3 regions of the Kluyvera sp. CRP genome follow, and region 2 is predicted to be linked to each of the others. Evidence: predicted binding sites of a transcription regulator. Region 2 holds the regulator's gene; each other region holds the start of a gene.
The links. The regulator CRP, encoded in region 2, controls carbon source genes, mostly activating them, when cyclic AMP is high. The targets are predictions, from matches to a motif close to ATGTGANNNNNNTCACAT.

Region 1 (6,653 bases), 470 kb from region 2:
TCTAAGATGTCCTGTAGTGTCGTTTGTTACTGCTTTTTGTTGTCCACCAGCACCGCCAGCAAAATGACGACTGCTTTAACGATCATCTGGTAATAAGAAGAAACGCCTAACAAGTTCAAACCGTTGTTCAAGAACCCAAGAATCAGCGCACCGATAAGCGTGCCGACGATACGACCCTTACCGCCTGCCAGACTGGTACCGCCCAGTACTACCGCCGCGATAGCATCCAGCTCATAGCCGGTACCCGCAGTCGGTTGTGCCGAGGAGAGGCGCGCCACTTCAATAATACCCGCCAGCGCCGACAGTAACCCGCACAAAGAGTAGACGATAATTTTGACTTTATTGACGCTAATACCGGAAAGACGCGTTGCCGCTTCATTACCGCCCAGCGCATAGATATAACGACCCAGACGCGTGTGGTGCAGCATGTACCACGCCGCGAGGAAGACAATCGCCATGATCCACACCGGCGTTGGGATACCCAGCGGGCGGCCAATACCGAACCAGCCAAACACGTCGGCGTTGTCGGTAAAGCCGGTATTGACCGGACTACCGTTGGTGTAGACCATGGTCACACCGCGCAGCAGCAGCATCATCACCAGCGTAGCGATAAATGCCTGCACCCGCCCTTTAGCAACAATCACGCCGGTAACGGCCCCAATTGCGGCACCTAATGCGAGTGCGGCAGCAACCGCCACCAGCGCATTAACTTCGATGCCCACAATCGAGGCGGCGACCGCGCCGGTCAACGCCAGCAGGGAACCGACGGACAGGTCGATCCCCGACGTTAAAATGACCAGCGTCATCCCAACCGCCATGATCGCATTCACGGAGGTTTGCTGCAGGATGTTGAACAGGTTATTGACGGTAAAAAAGTTGGGGCTCATGGTCGAGACAATCGCTATCAGCACCAGCAGAGCTATCAGCGATTTTTGCTCCAGCAGCCATGCTTTAGTGAAATAGCGGCGACCCGCCACAGACTGGGTTGTCATCTTTTTTACTCCTGGTTCACGCGGTTAAGCTTGCCCACAGCGGCAGCCATTAATACTTCCTGGGTGGCCTGCTCGCGTGAAAACTCACCGCCGAGATGCCCTTCATGCATCACAATAATGCGATCGCTCATCCCCAATACTTCCGGCATCTCCGAGGAGACCAGAATGATGCTCAGGCCGTCGGCCTTGAACTGGTTGATCAGCTGATAAATTTCTTTCTTCGCCCCCACGTCGACGCCGCGCGTCGGCTCATCAAGGATCAGTACCTTCGGGCGAGTCATCAGGCCGCGCGCAATGGCGACTTTTTGCTGATTACCACCGGAGAGCAGACCGATCGCTTGCTCCATAGACGGCGTTTTGACGTTAAACAGACGGATAAAATCGCTCACCGCCTGCTGTTCGTCTTTATGCTTCAAACTACCGCCAGCACGGCTGAAATAGCGCAGCGCCGTCAGCGACATGTTCTCTTTCACCGACATGCCCAGCACCAGGCCATCACGCTTACGGTCTTCGGAAATATAGACAATGCCGTTCGCCAGACCATCCTGCGGTGAACGCGTCACCACTTCATGGCCGTCTAGCGTCACGTAGCCGCTGGTTCTCGGCAGCGCACCGTACAGCACTTTCATTAATTCGGTGCGCCCGGCGCCCATCAGCCCCGCCACACCAAGAATTTCACCTTTGCGCAGGGTAAAGGAGACGCTGTTCACGCCAGGCCCGCACAGTGCGTCCACCTTCAGGCGGATCTCACCCGGTTCTTTATCCAGATGCGGGTACTGATCTTCAAGCTTGCGCCCCACCATCATCTCAATCAGCAGATCTTCATTCAGGCTGGCGACTTCGCGTTCGGCAATAAACTGCCCGTCGCGGAAGACGGTCACGTCGTCGCAGATCTCGAAGATCTCTTTCATACGGTGGGAGATATAGACAATGCCGCGCCCCTGTGATTTAAGCTCGCGGATGACGCGGAACAGGGATTCGGTTTCAGTATCGGTCAGGGCATCGGTCGGTTCGTCCATAATGATGACCTTCGACTCAAAGCTCAGCACCTTGGCAATTTCCACCATCTGCTGATCGCCGATAGAGAGGTCACCCACCAGACGGTCGCTCTTAAAGCGCAGATTGAGTTTGGCCAGCAGGATATCGGCCTCGGCATACATCTTCTTCCAGTCGATTTTGCCAAAGCGATTCACAAACTCACGGCCAAGGAAAATGTTCTCGGCAATCGTCAGCTGTGGAATCAGGTTCAGCTCCTGGTGGATGATGCCGATACCGGCTTCCTGCGAGGATTTTGGGCCGTTAAAGGTGGTCTCTTTACCCAGCCATAACAAAGAGCCAGCGTCGCGGGTGTAGATCCCGGTCAGCACCTTCATCATGGTGGATTTGCCCGCGCCGTTTTCGCCCACCAGCGCCATCACGCGGCCAGCGTAGACGTTCAGCGCGGCGCCAGCTAGCGCCTTCACGCCCGGGAACGATTTATCGATCCCTTTCAGTTGTAAGAGTGCGTCCATGATGGCCTCAGAAGGTGACGCCAGCACAGAGAATGATATTCGCATACGGGGAACATTCCCCGCTGCGAATCACCGCCTGACTGTCTGCGGTTTGTTGTTTGAACTGCTCATGTGAGACGTAACGAACGTCAATGCTATTTCCCTGGTGTTGCTGCAGCTGCTCAAGGTGTTTGAGCAACGTTTCGTGAAGCTGCGGATTATGGTGTTGAATTTCCGCGGCGAGAATGGCGGCCTCGACCTGCATCTCTTGCGTCACCACGCCCAACACCTGCATGAAGGTGGGAACGCCCTGGGTTAGCGCCATATCAATGCGCGCCGTGCTACGAGGGATGGGTAAACCCGCATCGCATACCACCAGCGTATCGGTATGGCCCAAACGGGAAATAACCGACGAGATTTCAGAGTTGAGTACCGTGCCTTTCTTCATTTTGTTTTCTTGCTCCACTAGCGAAACGTTTCGCTGTCATAAGTGTAGTCTGAAGAACGCGCAGAAAACCATCACCAGGTTATAGAAATGTGATCGCCATCGAAACGTTTCGCGAACAGAGAAGAGGGGATAAAAAAACGCCCTCCGTCAAAATGAGGGAGGGCGTTGATGGCGTTAGATTTCGACCTGGGTGCCCAGCTCGATAACGCGGTTTGGCGGGATCTCGAACTGGTCCGGCGCGCGCAGCGCGTTACGCTGCAGCAGCAGATACAGCTTGCCGCGCAGGCGTAGATACCATGGCCGTTTGCCGACGATCAGCGACTCATGCGACATAAAGAACGACGTCTCCATCATCCGGCAGCTTAAACCTTCCAGACCGCAGCGGTGGAACACCTCTTCCACGTTCGGGGTTTCACGCCAACCGTAGCTGGCCACCACGCGCCAGAAGGTTGGCGACAGCTGCTCAATCTGCACGCGACGCACATTATGCACATACGGCGCATCTTCGGTACGCAGCGTCAGCAGAATGACGCGCTCATGCAGCACCTTGTTGTGCTTGAGGTTATGCAGCATGGCAAACGGAATGACGTTCAGCGCGCGCGACATATAGACCGCGGTGCCCGGCACGCGTACCGGCGGCGATTTCTCCAGCGAGGCGATCATCGCTTCCAGAGAGTTACCGTGTTCATGCATCCGGCGCAGCAGGCGGAAACGCTCGCTTTTCCAGGTGGTCATGATGGTGAGCATGATCAGCGCCAGCGTCAGCGGCAGCCAACCACCGGAGACAATCTTATCCAGGTTTGCCGAGAACAGCGGAATGTCGATGCACATAAACGCCACAAACAGCAGCGCAACCAGGAACTTATTCCAGTGCCAGTTTTTACGCGCCACCGTGGTGAACAGAATGGTCGTCAGGACCATCGTCCCGGTAACCGCAATCCCGTATGCCGCCGCCAGATTTGAGGAGTGCTCGAAGCTGACAATCACAATAACCACGGAGATATACAGCAGCCAGTTGATGAACGGGATATAGATCTGCCCCGATTCCATCTCTGAGGTATGAATAATGCGCATCGGCGACAGATACCCCAGACGCACGGCCTGGCGCGTCAGCGAGAAGACGCCGGAGATCACCGCCTGAGAGGCGATGACCGTCGCCAGAGCAGCGATAATCAGCATCGGAATCAACGCCCATTCGGGCGCCAGCAGGAAGAACGGGTTCTTAATCGCTTCCGGATGCTTGAGCAGCAACGCGCCCTGACCAAAGTAGTTCAGCACCAGTGACGGCAGCACCACCGAGAACCAGGCCAGGCGAATCGGCAGCTTCCCAAAGTGCCCCATATCGGCATACAGCGCTTCCACGCCGGTAATCGACAGCACCACCGCGCCCAATGCAATAAAGGAGACGGTTTTGTATTGCAGGAAGAAATTGACCGCCCAATAAGGGTTCAACGCCTGCAACACTTCCGGGTTAGCGATAATGCTGCGCGCGCCGAGGCCTGCCAGCAGCAGGAACCAGATGAGCATAATCGGCGCAAACAGTTTACCGACCATGCTGGTACCGTGCTTCTGAATCGCAAACAGCAGCGTCAAAACAATAATGGAGATGGGAACCACCCAGGTATCAAGCTGGGGGGCGATGATTTCCAGACCTTCTATCGCCGACATCACCGAAATCGCCGGCGTGATGACCACTTCACCATAGAAGAAGCTGCCGCCAATCAGCCCGAGAATCACCAGTACAGAAGTCATGCGCGCGGACGTATTACGCCCCGCCAGAGACATCAGCGTCAGTATCCCCCCTTCGCCGGCGTTGTCCGCCCGCATCACGAAGGTGATGTATTTGAGAGATACCGTTAACAGCAATAGCCAGAAGATTAATGACAGAAAGCCAAAAACCGCGTCACGTTCAACGCCAAAACCGAACTGGCCAGATAAACATTCACGAAGCGTATAAAGAGGGCTGGTACCAATATCGCCGTATACCACGCCAATTGCAGCGAGTGTAATCGCTGATAAAGATTGTTTATTATCAGTGCTCATAGACTAGTCTTTCGTTTATGAAACAAATGTGTGCCTAGTCCCTTGGCCCACGAAAAGCGCACAGTATGCACGATTAGCGTCAAAATCGTACCCCTTAATCACGTCATATTAACCTGCCTCAAGAAATTGCGAGGTACTATTCAGGCTATTCACCTAAAGACTTAAACGTCTATACTCAGCCAGTTAGCTGATTAAACGGCGAAAGGACGCAAGTTAATTATGGCCCAACCACATTTATTAGCAGAAAGAATTTCGCGGCTGAGCAGCGCGCTGGAGAAAGGGCTATTTGAACGTAGTCACGCTATTCGCCTCTGCCTGCTGGCAGCCCTGAGCGGCGAAAGTGTCTTTTTACTTGGTCCACCGGGGATCGCGAAAAGCCTGATTGCCCGCCGCCTGAAGTTCGCCTTCCAGCACGCCCGCGCGTTCGAATATCTGATGACCCGTTTCTCTACGCCGGAAGAGGTCTTTGGGCCGCTCTCTATTCAGGCGTTAAAAGATGAAGGCCGCTATGAGCGCCTGACTGCCGGCTATCTACCTGAGGCTGAGATCGTCTTCCTTGATGAAATCTGGAAAGCGGGCCCGGCCATCCTGAACACCTTGCTGACCGCCATCAACGAACGTCACTTCCGCAACGGCGCCAGCGTGGAAAAGATTCCCATGCGCCTGCTGGTCACCGCCTCGAATGAATTGCCGGAAGCCGAAAGCAGTCTCGAAGCATTGTACGACCGCATGCTGATTCGCCTGTGGCTCGATAAAGTGCAGGATAAGGGCAATTTCCGCTCGATGCTGATTAGCCAGCAGGATGAAAACGACAACCCGATTCCGGCCAATCTGCAGGTTACCGACGAAGAGTACTTCCAGTGGCAGAAAGATATCGGCAACGTGAAGCTGCCGGATGCGGTGTTTGAACTGATTTTTACCCTGCGCCAACAGCTGGATAATCTACCAAATGCGCCTTACGTTTCCGATCGTCGCTGGAAAAAGGCGATCCGTCTGCTGCAAGCCTGCGCTTTCTTCAGCGGCCGCGACACGATCGCGCCTATCGATCTGATCCTGCTAAAAGAGTGCCTGTGGCACGATGCGGAAAGCCGAAATCTTCTTCAACAACAAATAGATATTTTGATGACCGGGCATGCATGGCAGCAGCAGGCCATGCTCAACAAGCTGGGCGCCATCACCCAGCAGCGCCTGCAAATTCAGCAGCAACAAAGCGACAAAACCGCGCTGAAAGTCACCCGTCTGGGCGGCATGTTTAGCCGCAAACCGCATTATGAGCTGCCGCCGGAGATTCAAACGCCAACGGTGACCCTGCTGCTCCAGCAGCCGCTCAAGCTGCACGATATTGAGGTCATTCACATTACTTTCGAGCGCCAGGCGCTGGAAAACTGGCTGGAGAAGGGCGGCGAGATTCGCGGTAAGCTCAACGGTATCGGTTTTGCGCTGACGTTAAATATGGAAGTGGATGCAGCACAGCATCTGGTCGTGCGCGACATCAGCCTTCAGGGTACCCGTCTGTCCCTGCCGGGTTCGGGCTCAGCAGAAAGTATGCCGACCGAGATCCGCCAGCAGCTGCTCGCCTTAGATGAAGAGTGGCACCAGCAGCATAACCGCTTTAGCGAGCAGCAAAAATGTCTGTTCATTCATGACGAATGGCTGGGACGTATCGAAGCCAGCCTTCAG
Region 2 (6,653 bases):
AAGCGCCGGTTTCCGTTGAAAACTTCCTGAACTACGTTAATAGCGGTTTCTACAACAACACCACCTTCCACCGCGTGATCCCGGGCTTTATGGTGCAGGGCGGCGGCTTTAACGAGCAGATGCAGCAGAAGCAGCCTAACGCGCCGATCAAAAACGAAGCCGACAACGGCCTGCGTAACACCCGTGGCACCATCGCGATGGCGCGTACTGCGGATAAAGATAGCGCAACCAGCCAGTTCTTCATTAACGTGGCCGACAATGCCTTCCTTGACCACGGCCAGCGTGATTTTGGCTACGCGGTATTCGGTAAAGTGGTGAAGGGCATGGACGTGGCAGATAAAATCTCCCAGGTGCCGAGCCACAACGTTGGGCCGTACCAGAATGTGCCGACCAAACCGATTGTGATCCTGTCGGCGAAGGTGCTGCCGTAAGTCAGGCCGGGCGGCGTCAGGCATGAGGCTGCCGCCCGTATCGCTAAAGCACTCCACACTCGGTAGAATGGCGGCAGATAAATGACCGGAGCCGCCATGATCCTGCTGATTGATAATTACGATTCCTTTACCTGGAACCTCTACCAGTATTTTTGCGAACTGGGGGCCAGCGTGGTGGTCAGACGTAACGATGACATCACCCTTGATGACATCGAGCAGCTGGCGCCTGAAAAAATCGTGATCTCACCCGGCCCCTGCACGCCGGACGATGCCGGTATCTCTCTTGATGTCATCCGCCACTACGCGGGCATCCTTCCTATCCTCGGTGTTTGCTTAGGCCATCAGGCCATCGCGCAGGCGTTTGGCGCGCGTATCGTTCGCGCACAGCAGGTCATGCACGGCAAAACGTCGCCAATTACCCATCAGCAGCAGGGCGTTTTTCGTGGTTTGAATAACCCGTTGACCGTGACCCGCTATCACTCTTTGCTGATTGATCCCGATACGCTGGCCGACTGCTTTGAGGTTACCGCTCGCAGTGAAAGCGGGGAAATCATGGGCATTCGTCATCGCGAGTGGGATCTGGAGGGCGTTCAGTTCCATCCGGAAAGCATTCTTAGCGAACAAGGGCACCAGCTACTGGCCAACTTTCTCCAGCGATAGTAGTTGCTATGATGTGATTTTTTATGCATATTTTGTGGATAGATTTTCACACTCATTGCTGCATCGTTTGAAGAAGGGCATGACATGGTAAACAAACAACCTGCGATCACCCGCGCGACCTTCGATCAGGTCATTTTGCCAATCTATGCACCGGCGGAGTTTATTCCGGTGAAGGGAAAAGGCAGTCGCGTCTGGGATCAGCAAGGCAAAGAGTACGTTGATTTTGCTGGCGGTATCGCGGTGACGGCGCTGGGCCACTGTCATCCGGCGCTGGTTGAGGCGCTGAAAACCCAGGGTGAAACCCTGTGGCACACCAGCAACGTGTTTACCAACGAACCGGCGCTGCGTCTGGGCCAGAAGCTGGTTGACGCCACATTCGCCGAGCGCGTGGTGTTCATGAACTCCGGCACTGAAGCCAACGAGACCGCCTTTAAACTGGCGCGTTACTACGCTTCAACCCGCCATAGTCCGTATAAAACCAAAATTATCGCCTTCCATAACGCCTTCCACGGGCGCTCGCTGTTTACCGTCTCCGTCGGCGGTCAGCCAAAGTACTCCGACGGTTTCGGCCCTAAACCTGCCGATATTGTTCACGTGCCGTTTAACGATCTGCACGCGGTGGAAGCGGTGATGGATGACCACACCTGCGCGGTGGTGGTGGAGCCGATTCAGGGCGAAGGCGGCGTGCAGGCGGCGACACCTGAATTCCTCAAAGGGTTGCGCGACCTGTGTGACAAGCATCAGGCGCTGCTGGTCTTTGATGAAGTGCAGAGCGGCATGGGGCGTATCGGTTCACTGTTTGCTTACATGCACTACGGCGTGACGCCGGACATTCTGACCAGCGCTAAAGCGCTGGGCGGCGGCTTCCCGGTCAGCGCCATGCTGACAACCAACGATATTGCCAGCGCTTTCCACGTCGGTTCGCACGGCTCTACCTACGGTGGTAACCCGCTGGCCTGCGCGGTCGCCGGTGCGGCCTTCGATATTATCAACACGCCGGAAGTGCTGAACGGCGTCAATGCTAAGCGCGAGCGGTTTGTTCAGCATCTGCAACAGATTAACGCGAAATACGATGTCTTCAGCGATGTGCGCGGGATGGGGCTGCTGATTGGCGCCGAGTTGAACGCGAAGTACAAAGGCCGCGCGCGCGACTTCTTGTATGCGGCAGCGGATGTCGGTGTGATGGTATTGAATGCCGGCCCGGACGTGATGCGCTTTGCCCCCTCGCTGGTGGTGGAAGAGGTGGATATCGACGAAGGTATGCAGCGCTTTGCCCAGGCCGTCGCGAAAATTGTTAGCTAGTTTGCCGCTTTAACCAGCCGCCGTGCCGTGGGCGCTGGCGCCAGGCCACCGACGAAATAGTGTGCATGGTGTTCAGGTGCCCCAGAATTCGCTGGAGATGCTGTTCCATGGTGCTTAACGGCCCGTGGGACAGTGAATCCGGCGCTTCCATAATGTTGACCTCGCCACTGCTCCCCGCTTCATCGTATTCCAGACGCTGCTGACAGCGTTGTAGAGCAATCTCACACGACTCCAGGTACTGCTGCGCCAAATCAGGCGTCAACATATTGTGCTCGCGCGCCAGCGTCGTCATGGCATTGATGTGCTCGACGATAAACTGGCTGTGGGTCACCCACAGTTTCATATCTTCAAGATAACGTGAATTAAAGCCCGGCTCCTGCATCGCCTGGTTCAGCGTGTTGTACAGCGTGTTGTGTGCCTGGTTGACGCGCATGCGCTGGTAGGCCAGCTTCGGTGCCTGTGGGTCGGGGCTGAGGATCAGGCGGATAGCGTCCTGATCGGCCTCCAGCGCCGCCTGGGCGTTCTGGCGCAGCTGGCCGCTCTGCCACTGCGGCCATAGCCAAATCATGCCGCCAAAGGCGATCAGGCAACCAATGATGGTGTCGATAAAGCGGGCGACAATAAACTCTTCGCCATTAAGCGTCAGGATTTGCAGGGTGTACACCGCGGTGATGGTAAAGCCGACGGTCGCCCAACCGTAGCTGCGACGAATAATCAGGTAGCTCACTAACGTCACTATCAGCATGCCCGTTAGCGCCCAGCCCTGCGGCGTGTGGAAGTGCAGGGCCACGGCGGCAATCACCAGACCGGCAAGGGTACCCGCTGCTCGGTGGAAAATTCGCACCCGGGTCGCGCCGTAACCGTTTTGTGTGACCAGCAGCACCGTCATCAGGATCCAGTACGGTTTCGGCAGGTGCAGCGCCGCGCCCATCAGGCTGGCGATGCTCAGCATCACGCTGAGACGCGCGGCGTTACGCAGGGCGGGAGAGCGCAAAGAGAGGTAGCTTTTTAACGCCGGGAACAGCGGCAGACGGCGTTCTTTGTCGGCCATCAGGTTACGCGGGTACAGCGGGCGCTGGGAGCGTAGCACGCGGGCAATGCGGCTGAAGTGCCAGGCACAGAACTGACCCACCGGGTTATCCGGGTGCTGGTCGGCAATTTTCTCCAGCGCGCCAATCTGTTTATCCATGTTGAAGCGGGTAGGGTAGCGGTGATAGAGAATATCGTCCGCCAGCACGCGCAGGCGTGCGGCTACCGTCTGGGCATTCCAGCGGATTACCGCTTCCGCATGGCTGCGTTCAACCAGCTTCTGCACCTCTTCCGGCTGATGCAGGCTGACGGAGATATGCTCCTGCAAATCCAGCCCAACCTGGAAAGCGCGCAGCAGCCGCTTGTAGTCATTGTGCTGGTTCGCCGCCAGCATGTGCAGTTGCTGGTAGCACTGGGAAATCAGGTCCACCACCTTTTGCTGGCGAGTCAGCAGCGGCGGCAGCGCGGTGGTGGGATCGGTATGCTGGGTGAGCAAGCTGTATTTGGCTTCGCAGTAGTCGGCAAGCTGACGGTAAAGCAGGCTGAGCGACTCGCGTAGCGGCTGCTCGCGCCACATCCAGAACCACCACCAGTTGAATAGCCCGTACCATAATGTCCCCAGCGCATAGATCAATAATGGCTGCCAGATGGGCATATTCCCTGCCAGGCTGAGGGTAAAAATGGAGGCAATTAGCGAGGCGGGCAGCAGTCGTCCGTGTAGCGCGCTGATCTCTGCCGTGACGCCAAGCAGCAGCGCTAGCCCGGTCAGAATCAGTGGCAAAGGCACATCGCGCGCCAGCAGCAGCTGAACGGCGAGACTACATCCGGCGAACAGGCAGCCGCCGATGATCAGACGCTTGAAGAAACGCTTATGCGGGGTATCAAGCCCGGCAATGTTGCAGCAGGCGGGCACCAGCGAGAACAGCAACCCCTGCTGGAGGTGGCCGAGCAGTAGACCAATGGCAACGGGCAGACACAGCACCAGCGTTTGCCGCAGTGCATAGTTGACTTCCGGGTGGTAAATCAGCCTGCGCCACATAGGGGGAAAACAAAAACGGCGTACTGCATGACGCAATACGCCGTTTGGGCTGGATTAGCGGGTACCGTAAACGACAATGGTTTTGCCGTGTGCGGAGATCAGGTTCTGATCTTCCAGCATCTTCAGGATACGGCCCACGGTTTCACGAGAGCAGCCGACGATCTGGCCGATTTCCTGACGGGTGATTTTGATCTGCATCCCGTCCGGGTGGGTCATTGCGTCAGGTTGTTTTGCCAGGTTCAGCAGGGTCTGAGCGATACGACCGGTGACGTCGAGGAACGCCAGGTTGCCGACTTTCTCAGAGGTAACCTGCAGACGACGCGCCATTTGCGAAGAGAGACGCATCAGGATGTCCGGGTTAACCTGGATCAGCTGACGGAATTTTTTATAAGAGATTTCAGCAACTTCACAAGCGGTTTTTGCCCGTACCCACGCGCTGCGTTCCTGGCCTTCTTCAAACAGGCCTAACTCACCGATGAAATCGCCCTGGTTGAGGTAAGAGAGGATCATCTCTTTCCCTTCTTCGTCCTTGATGAGTACTGCCACTGAGCCTTTTACGATGTAATACAGCGTCTCTGCTTTTTCACCCTGGTGAATCAGCGTGCTCTTCGATGGGTACTTATGAATATGGCAATGAGACAAGAACCATTCGAGAGTCGGGTCTGTTTGCGGTTTGCCAAGCACCATGCGCGGTTATCCTCTGTTATAAGCTCTTCCCGGCGGCAAAAGCATTGCGGCCACCGGTTGCAATAGTATCCTTCCCGTTACCTGGGAAGTCGGCTGTCGAATACTGTCGCAGCCTGTAATGTGATGTCCTCTGCATACATGCAGTACGTTTATGTATTACCGTAGCATCCTGACTGTTTTAGCATAGCTTTAGCCGTGTGTCTCCTGGTGTCTCGCTTCAGCATGACGTCGATCGCCTTCCATTGCGAGAATTGTTATGTGCGCGTAATCTGAGAAGAAAATTGCAACCTTGGAGTTAAAAATTATGCAAGCGCGTGTGAAATGGGTTGAAGGGCTGACCTTCCTCGGTGAGTCCGCTTCTGGACACCAGATCCTGATGGACGGCAACTCTGGCGATAAAGCGCCAAGCCCAATGGAAGTGGTGCTGATGGCCGCGGGCGGCTGTAGCGCCATCGACGTGGTGTCTATCCTGCAGAAGGGCCGCAACGACGTGACCGACTGCGAAGTGAAGCTGACCTCCGAGCGTCGTGAAGAAGCGCCGCGCCTGTTCACCCACATCAATCTGCATTTTATCGTCACCGGTAAAGGGCTGAAGGATGCGGCGGTTTCCCGTGCGGTGGATCTGTCTGCCGAGAAGTACTGTTCTGTTGCGCTGATGCTTGAAAAAGCGGTGAATATCACCCACTCCTACGAAGTGATCGAAGGGTAATTCCTCGCACGCAGCGAATCCCTCGCCCCTGTGGGGTGAGGGTTCGTGCATTAGTTTCGCCCTTCCATCATACGCTGCACCAGCGGTGTCATGATCAATTCCATCGCCAGCCCCATCTTCCCGCCGGGAACCACCAGCGTATTCATATGCGAGATGAATGAGCCTTGCAGCATGGCCAGTAGCCACGGATAGTCGATGTTGTCGAGATTGCGGAAGTGAATCACCACAAAGCTTTCGTCCAGCGACGGAATGCCCTTGGCGGCAAACGGGTTAGAGGTATCGACCGTCGGCACGCGCTGGAAGTTGATATGGGTGCGGGAGAACTGCGGCGTGATGTAGTTGATATAGTCTTCCATCGAACGCACCACGGAATCCATCACCGCTTCGCGGGAATGTCCGCGTTCGCTGGTGTCGCGGATCATCTTCTGGATCCACTCAAGGTTAACGATTGGCACCACGCCGACCAGTAGATCGACGTGGCGGGCGACATCATGCTGTGGCGTCACTACGCCGCCGTGTAGCCCTTCGTAGAACAGCACGTCGGTCGGTTCTGGCAGCGGCTGCCAGGGGGTAAACGTGCCGGGTACCTGATTCCACGGTACCGCTTCGTCGTAGGTATGCAGATATTTACGCGACTGCCCTTTACCGCTCACGCCATAGTCGCGAAAGGTTTGTTCCAGCAGGCCGAAGTCGTTGGCATCCGGACCAAAGTAGCTAATATGGCGGCCCAAATCACGGGCTTTACGAATGGCCATATCCATTTCCGGACGGGTATAGCGGTGGAAGCTGTCGCCTT
Region 3 (6,653 bases), 1.3 Mb from region 2:
GTCGGCAATCAGGCCCGGCGCTTCGCGGAAAGCGCGCTGACGACGCAGCAGCGCTTCACGCACGCGCGGGAAGGCAGCCACCTGTGAAGCGGCGTTAGCCACTTCCTGAGTGCGAATTTCGCCGCTAACATCTTCCCCTTCGAGGATAACTTCCAGCGCCCCATCAGTAGAGACAAAACGTACGTCCAGATGCGCCGCGAGCGGGACCAGTGCATCTTCCGAGTTCACATCAACATGGTGATGCAGCGCCGCAAGCGCCAGCACGCGATAAATAGCGCCAGAGTCCAGCAAATGCCATTGCAATGCTTCTGCCATCGCTTTGCACAGCGTGCCTTTACCTGCGCCGCTCGGACCGTCAATGGTAATTACCGGGGCAATTGCCGTCATCTCACTCTCCTTAATAAAAGGCATACATAACGTAAACGCCGCGCATTATACGCATCTCTGCGCCAGACGGTTACCTTTGTCTGCGAATTCCAGAATTAGCCCTATCAATAGCAGGAGAATAGACAAGTATAGCGGGCCGACGAGAGGCCGGCCCGGAAAGTGACAGTGATTTACTTTTTGTCCGCCGCGATGCGGTCGCGAATATGCTGCGCGCGTTCGGCTGAAGGCGGGTGAGAGTCAAACAACGATTTCGAGTGACCCGCGTCAAGCGTCGCCAGCTTATCGAAGCTGCCGACCAGACCCTGGGTACTGATGCCGCGTTTCTTCATCAGGTCGTAAGAGAAGTCATCGGCTTCTGATTCTTGCGAACGGGAGAACGCAGAGTTGATCATCCCTTCCGCCACATCGCCAAGCTGCGATTTCGACAGCTGAGCCGCCGTGCCGCTGGTGGCGGAAATAGCATCGCGAGCCGCAACGGTCGCATAGGCAGTTTGCATCGCCTTACGTGAGTGACCCAACGCTACGTGCCCCAGTTCATGCCCCAGAACGCCTTCCACTTCGTTGTCGGTCATCATGTCCATTAAGCCGCTGTAAACGCGAACGCAGCCGTTGGCCATCGCCCATGCGTTGACATCGGAGGTCATGTATACCTTGTAGTTTACCGCCGTGCCGTTGATGTTATTACCCAAGGCTTTGGCAATCTTATTCAAGCGCTTGGTGTATTTGCTGGACTGACTCGCCAGCTTGTTGTCGCCATCCATTTGCTCGCAGGCATCGTTGGAAAGGGCTTTAACCTCACCGTCCGACAGCGTCGCCGCTTTGTAGGCCGTCATCCCGGATCCTACCAGCGCATTGGTGTCGACACCCTGCATATTTTTACAACCCACAAGCAGCGTCGCGGAAACCGCCAGCGCCAGCATTACCTTTGCATTCTTCATATGAATCATCCATTGATTAATTATAATTAAATATCAATTAGTTATTTCAGAAAGAAGGGTAACACTGCTCGGTGTGGGCAAAAAAGTCCGAAAAAAAACGCCGGCGTCATGCCAGCGTTTTTACGATAACAAAGGATTAGGCCGGGGTACTAATACGCGCCAACTGCTCGAAATAGTCCGGGAACGTTTTCGCCGTGCATTTCGGGTCAAGAATAGTGACGGGCGTATCCGACAGCGCCACCAGCGAGAAACACATTGCCATACGGTGATCGTTATAGGTGCCGATTTCCGCAAAATTTAGCGTCGCGGGCGGTGTCACACGAATATAGTCTTCACCTTCTTCAACTTCAGCGCCCACTTTACGCAGTTCGGTCGCCATCGCGAACAGTCGGTCAGTCTCTTTCACACGCCAGTTATAGATGTTACGCAGCGTCGTCGTGCCTTTGGCAAACAGCGCCGCGGTGGCAATCGTCATCGCCGCGTCAGGGATATGGTTCATATCCATGTCAATTGCGTTCAGCTCGCCGTGGGTGCAGGCAATGTAGTCATCGCCCCAGGTGATGGTTGCGCCCATTTTCTCCAGCACGTCAGCAAAGCGAATATCGCCCTGTACGCTGTGGCGGCCGATACCGGTCACCTTCACGGTGCCACCTTTAATCGCCCCGGCCGCAAGGAAGTAAGAAGCTGAAGAGGCGTCGCCTTCTACCAGATATTGTCCAGGAGACACATATTGCTGATTACCGCTCACGACGAAGCGCTGGTAATTCTGGTTTTCAACTTCAACACCGAAGGTTTTCATCAGGTGCAAGGTGATATCAATATACGGTTTGGAGACCAGGTCACCCTTGATACTAATGGTGGTGTCCTGCGGCGCCAGCGGTGCAGTCATCAGCAGCGCGGTCAGGAACTGGCTGGAAACGCTGCCGTCAACCTCAACGTTACCGCCGTTAAAACCGCCCTTCAGTCGCAGCGGCGGGTAGTTTTCCTGCTCCAGATACTCAATCTGTGCGCCGCCCTGACGTAGGGAATCGACCAGGTGACCAATCGGACGCTCCTTCATGCGCGGTTCGCCGGTCAGCACAATATTGTTTGCGCCGAGGCACAGCGCGGCAGCCAGCGGACGCATGGCGGTGCCGGCATTACCCAGGAACAGTTCCAGCTCGCCGGGCGCCTGCAGCGGGCCGCCGTTGCCGGTCACTTCGCAGCGGGTACGATCGGCAGACAGGGTGTAGTGAATTCCCAGCGCTTTCAACGCGTTCAGCATGTGGCGAACATCATCGCTGTCCAGCAGGTTTGTCAGGACGGTGGTGCCACGTGCCAGCGCCGCCAGCAGCAGCGCACGGTTCGACACGCTTTTAGAACCAGGCAGATTAATCGTGCCATCTACGCGCGCGATAGGTTGTAACGTCAGGGATTCCATGAAACTCAACTCTCAAAAGCAGAAGTAAAAACCCCACAGACTGGTGCTGTGGGGATGAACAAAAAATAAAATTAACCGTGGCGACGTTCGAAGTCCTGCATGAACTCAGTTAACGCCTGTACGCCAGCCAGCGGCATAGCGTTATAGATGGATGCGCGCATCCCGCCCACGACGCGGTGGCCTTTCAGCGCATGCAGGCCGGCGGCAAAGGATTCCTCGAGGAACACTTTGTCCAGCGCGCTGTCGGCTAGCTGGAACGGCACGTTCATGCGTGAACGGTTGGCGCTGGCCACGTCGTTGCGATAGAAATCGCTGCTATCAATGGTGTTATACAGAAGATCGGCCTTCTGCTGATTGATGCTGTCCATGGCCGCAACGCCGCCCTGCTCTTTCAGCCATTTGAAGACCAGACCCGCCAGATACCAGGCGAAAGTCGGCGGCGTATTGAACATGGAGTCGTTGTCGTTCAGCACGGTGTAGTCGAGGATAGACGGGCAAGCCACGTGCGCTTTGCCCAGCAGATCTTCGCGCACGATGACCAGCGTTAAGCCCGCCGGGCCAATGTTTTTCTGCGCGCCTGCGTAAATCACGCCGTAACGGCTGACGTCAATCGGGCGAGAGAGAATGGTCGATGAAAAGTCAGCGGCAACGATCACGTCTTTACCAAAGTTCGGCGTCTCTTCAATCGCGATGCCGTCGATGGTTTCGTTCGGGCAGTAGTGCAGATAGGCCGCGTTATCGGAAAGCTGCCAGTCGCGCATCGGTTTAACCGCACGCTTGCCGTCGACGGTAATTTTCGCGTCGATAACATTCGGGGTGCAGTATTTTTTGGCTTCTTTTACCGCACTTGCCGCCCAGTAACCCGCATCGACGTAGTCGGCAGTGGTTTTGTCACCCAGAATGTTCAGCGGAACGCCGGCAAACTGACCGCGTCCGCCGCCGTGGCAGAACAGTACTTTGTAGTTGGAAGGGATATTAAGCAGGTCGCGGAAATCTTTTTCTGCTTCCTCTGCCACGTGGATAAACTCTTTACCACGATGGCTGACTTCCATTACCGACGTACCTAACCCGTTCCAGTCGCAAAGTTCTTTCTGCGCCAGTTTAAGAACTTCTGCCGGAAGCATCGCCGGACCTGAACTGAAATTAAAGACCTGAGCCATAACCCTCACCACATTGCAATGTTGTCTGACCGCATGCCTCGCGCGTCATCAACGCGTGGGCATAAGTTATTCCTGTGGCTATTGGTTTTATCATTCAGTGACACGCGCCGCAATGTCTAAAACTTTCTGCCGCCGAAATGCGCCGTTCATCACACAATAGATTCTGCCGTCTTGCCGGTACAAAACCGACAAAATCGCTGTCAGGCAATGCGTTTCGCCCTGCTCACCTTCGTCCATGCCGGATTTGCGCAGCGCGGACATAATTGGCGTTCCCCCGCCTGTAGGCCGACAACATAGCTGCAACGGACGCACGCGTATTCTCCCGGCTCAGGCACCGCTTTAAATCGCTGGGTCAGGCTATCGGGTAAGATACACAGGCCAGGTTTTACCTCATCGTCGGGATAAAAAAACACGCTAATCTGGCCGTCGGTTTCCATAATCGCCAGGCGGACCTGCCCAAGTTGCTCAATGCTGTTAAGACGCAGCGCCATAAAAAAATCCAGCTCCGTCAGATTCGCTCGCCGCACGTTCTCCCAGGCCAGTTGGCCTTCTTTCACGATGACAATCGCTTTGCCTTCGAGTAGATCCTGCACTTTCTCGCTTTTCGACATCAGCCACATCGCCAGCCGATACAACAGCGCGAGAGTGACAAAAACGGCAAATACCGGTACCAGCGGGACATCATCATAAAACGCCACGTCTCCCGCCGCCGACCCCAACGTCAGGATAATCAGCACTTCAAAGAGCGACATCTGGCGAACGCCGCGGCGCCCGGTAATTTTGAGAAACAAGAAAACCAATACGAAAGTAAAGAGGCACCTTAGCGCCACTTCACCTAAAAATTCAGGGGGAGCTTTATCAAATGCCATCCGTTGAAGATCAAATGCTTTCATTTTTTTCGACGCCTTAACAGTAGGTTATCGTCAGTAAGCATAGCTGCCCCTTTTATTTTCGCCGAAGATAGCACCCGTCACGCAAAACCCGTATCATTGCGCGCTTTCCGTACGACAAAAGAGATTGCTATGACGCAAACCTATATTCCCGGCAAAGATGCCGCACTGGAAGATTCCATCGCTCGCTTCCAGCAAAAGCTGCTCGATCTGGGCTTCGATATTGAAGAAGCCTCCTGGCTGAACCCGGTTCCTAACGTCTGGTCGGTGCATATTCGTGATAAGGCATGCTCTCTGTGCTTTACCAACGGCAAAGGCGCGACCAAAAAGGCGGCGCTGGCTTCCGCGCTGGGCGAGTACTTCGAACGTCTGTCAACCAACTATTTCTTCGCCGACTTCTGGCTGGGCGACAAAATCGCCAACGATCCGTTCGTTCACTACCCGAACGAAAAATGGTTCCCACTGACCGATGATGATGAAGTACCGGAAGGCCTGCTCGACGCGCGTCTGCGTGCGTTCTACGATCCTGACGATCAACTGACCGCCAGCATGCTGGTCGATCTGCAGTCCGGCAACGACGATCGCGGCGTGTGCGGCCTGCCGTTTACCCGTCAGTCCGACGGTGAAACCATTTATATCCCGATGAACATCGTCGCGAACCTGTACGTTTCCAACGGCATGTCGGCGGGCAACACCCGTAACGAAGCCCGCGTTCAGGGTCTGTCGGAGGTGTTCGAACGCCACGTGAAAAACCGCATCATTGCGGAAAGTATCAGCCTGCCGGAGATCCCGGCCGAGGTGCTGGCGCGCTATCCGGGTGTGGTGGAATCCATCAAAACGCTGGAAGCGGAAGGTTTCCCGATCTTCGCTTACGACGGTTCATTGGGCGGTAAATATCCGGTTATCTGCGTGGTACTGTTCAACCCAGCCAACGGAACCTGCTTTGCCTCCTTCGGCGCTCATCCGGACTTTGGCGTCGCGCTGGAGCGTACGGTAACCGAGCTGCTACAGGGTCGTGGTCTGAAAGATCTCGACGTGTTCACGCCGCCCACCTTCGATGACGAAGAAGTGGCTGAGCATACCAACCTGGAAACCCACTTCATTGACTCCAGCGGTTTGATCTCCTGGGATATGTTCAAGCAGGACGCCGACTATCCGTTCGCCGACTGGAACTTCTCCGGCACAACCGAAGAAGAGTTCGCTACGCTGATGGCTATCTTCAAAGAAGAAGATAAAGAAGTGTACATCGCCGACTACGAGCACCTTGGCGTCTACGCGTGCCGCATCATCGTACCGGGCATGTCCGATATTTATCCGGCTGAAGATCTGTGGCTGGCAAACAACAATATGGGTAGCCATCTGCGCGAAACGATCCTCTCCCTGCCGGGCAGCCAGTGGGAGAAAGAAGAGTACCTGAATCTGATCGAGCAGCTCGACGATGAAGGGCTGGACGACTTTACCCGCGTGCGCGAACTGCTGGGTCTGGCGACCGGTCCAAACAACGGCTGGTACACCCTGCGTATTGGCGAACTGAAAGCCATGCTGGCACTGGCGGGCGGCGATCTTGAACAGGCGCTGATCTGGACCGAGTGGACCATGGAGTTCAACGCCTCGGTGTTCAGCGCAGAGCGCGCTAACTACTATCGCTGCCTACAAACGCTGCTGCTGCTGTCTCAGGAAGAAGAGCGCGAACCGCTGCAGTATCTGAACGCGTTTGTCCGTATGTACGGCGCCGATGCGGTGGAAGCCGCCAGCGCAGCGCTGAGCGGCGAAGAGGCATTCTATGGCCTACAGCCGGTTGACGGTTCTCTGGAGGCCTTCCCGGCCCATCAGTCGCTGTTACAGGCCTACGAGAAAC

Region 1: a site for CRP is predicted at 3,018-3,035, ahead of rbsD (D-ribose pyranase). Genes of this name have one in related genera too.
Region 3: a site for CRP is predicted at 4,043-4,060, ahead of serC (3-phosphoserine/phosphohydroxythreonine transaminase). Genes of this name have one in related genera too.

What each region holds. Positions count from the first base shown of each region.
Region 1 is NZ_CP082841.1:1,092,430-1,099,082, forward strand. It holds gene rbsC (ribose ABC transporter permease) at 27-992, opposite strand; gene rbsA (ribose ABC transporter ATP-binding protein RbsA) at 998-2,503, opposite strand; gene rbsD (D-ribose pyranase) at 2,511-2,930, opposite strand; gene kup (low affinity potassium transporter Kup) at 3,105-4,973, opposite strand; gene ravA (ATPase RavA) at 5,193-6,653, shown strand, end outside.
Region 2 is NZ_CP082841.1:1,558,987-1,565,639, forward strand. It holds gene ppiA (peptidylprolyl isomerase A) at 1-431, shown strand, start outside; gene pabA (aminodeoxychorismate synthase component 2) at 528-1,091, shown strand; gene K7B04_RS07205 (aspartate aminotransferase family protein) at 1,176-2,393, shown strand; gene K7B04_RS07210 (YccS/YhfK family putative transporter) at 2,386-4,461, opposite strand; gene crp (cAMP-activated global transcriptional regulator CRP) at 4,516-5,148, opposite strand; gene K7B04_RS07220 (OsmC family protein) at 5,453-5,857, shown strand; gene K7B04_RS07225 (phosphoribulokinase) at 5,908-6,653, opposite strand, start outside.
Region 3 is NZ_CP082841.1:2,880,097-2,886,749, reverse strand. It holds gene cmk ((d)CMP kinase) at 1-387, opposite strand, end outside; gene K7B04_RS13520 (M48 family metallopeptidase) at 558-1,325, opposite strand; gene aroA (3-phosphoshikimate 1-carboxyvinyltransferase) at 1,462-2,745, opposite strand; gene serC (3-phosphoserine/phosphohydroxythreonine transaminase) at 2,817-3,905, opposite strand; gene K7B04_RS13505 (DUF421 domain-containing protein) at 4,106-4,798, opposite strand; gene ycaO (30S ribosomal protein S12 methylthiotransferase accessory factor YcaO) at 4,928-6,653, shown strand, end outside.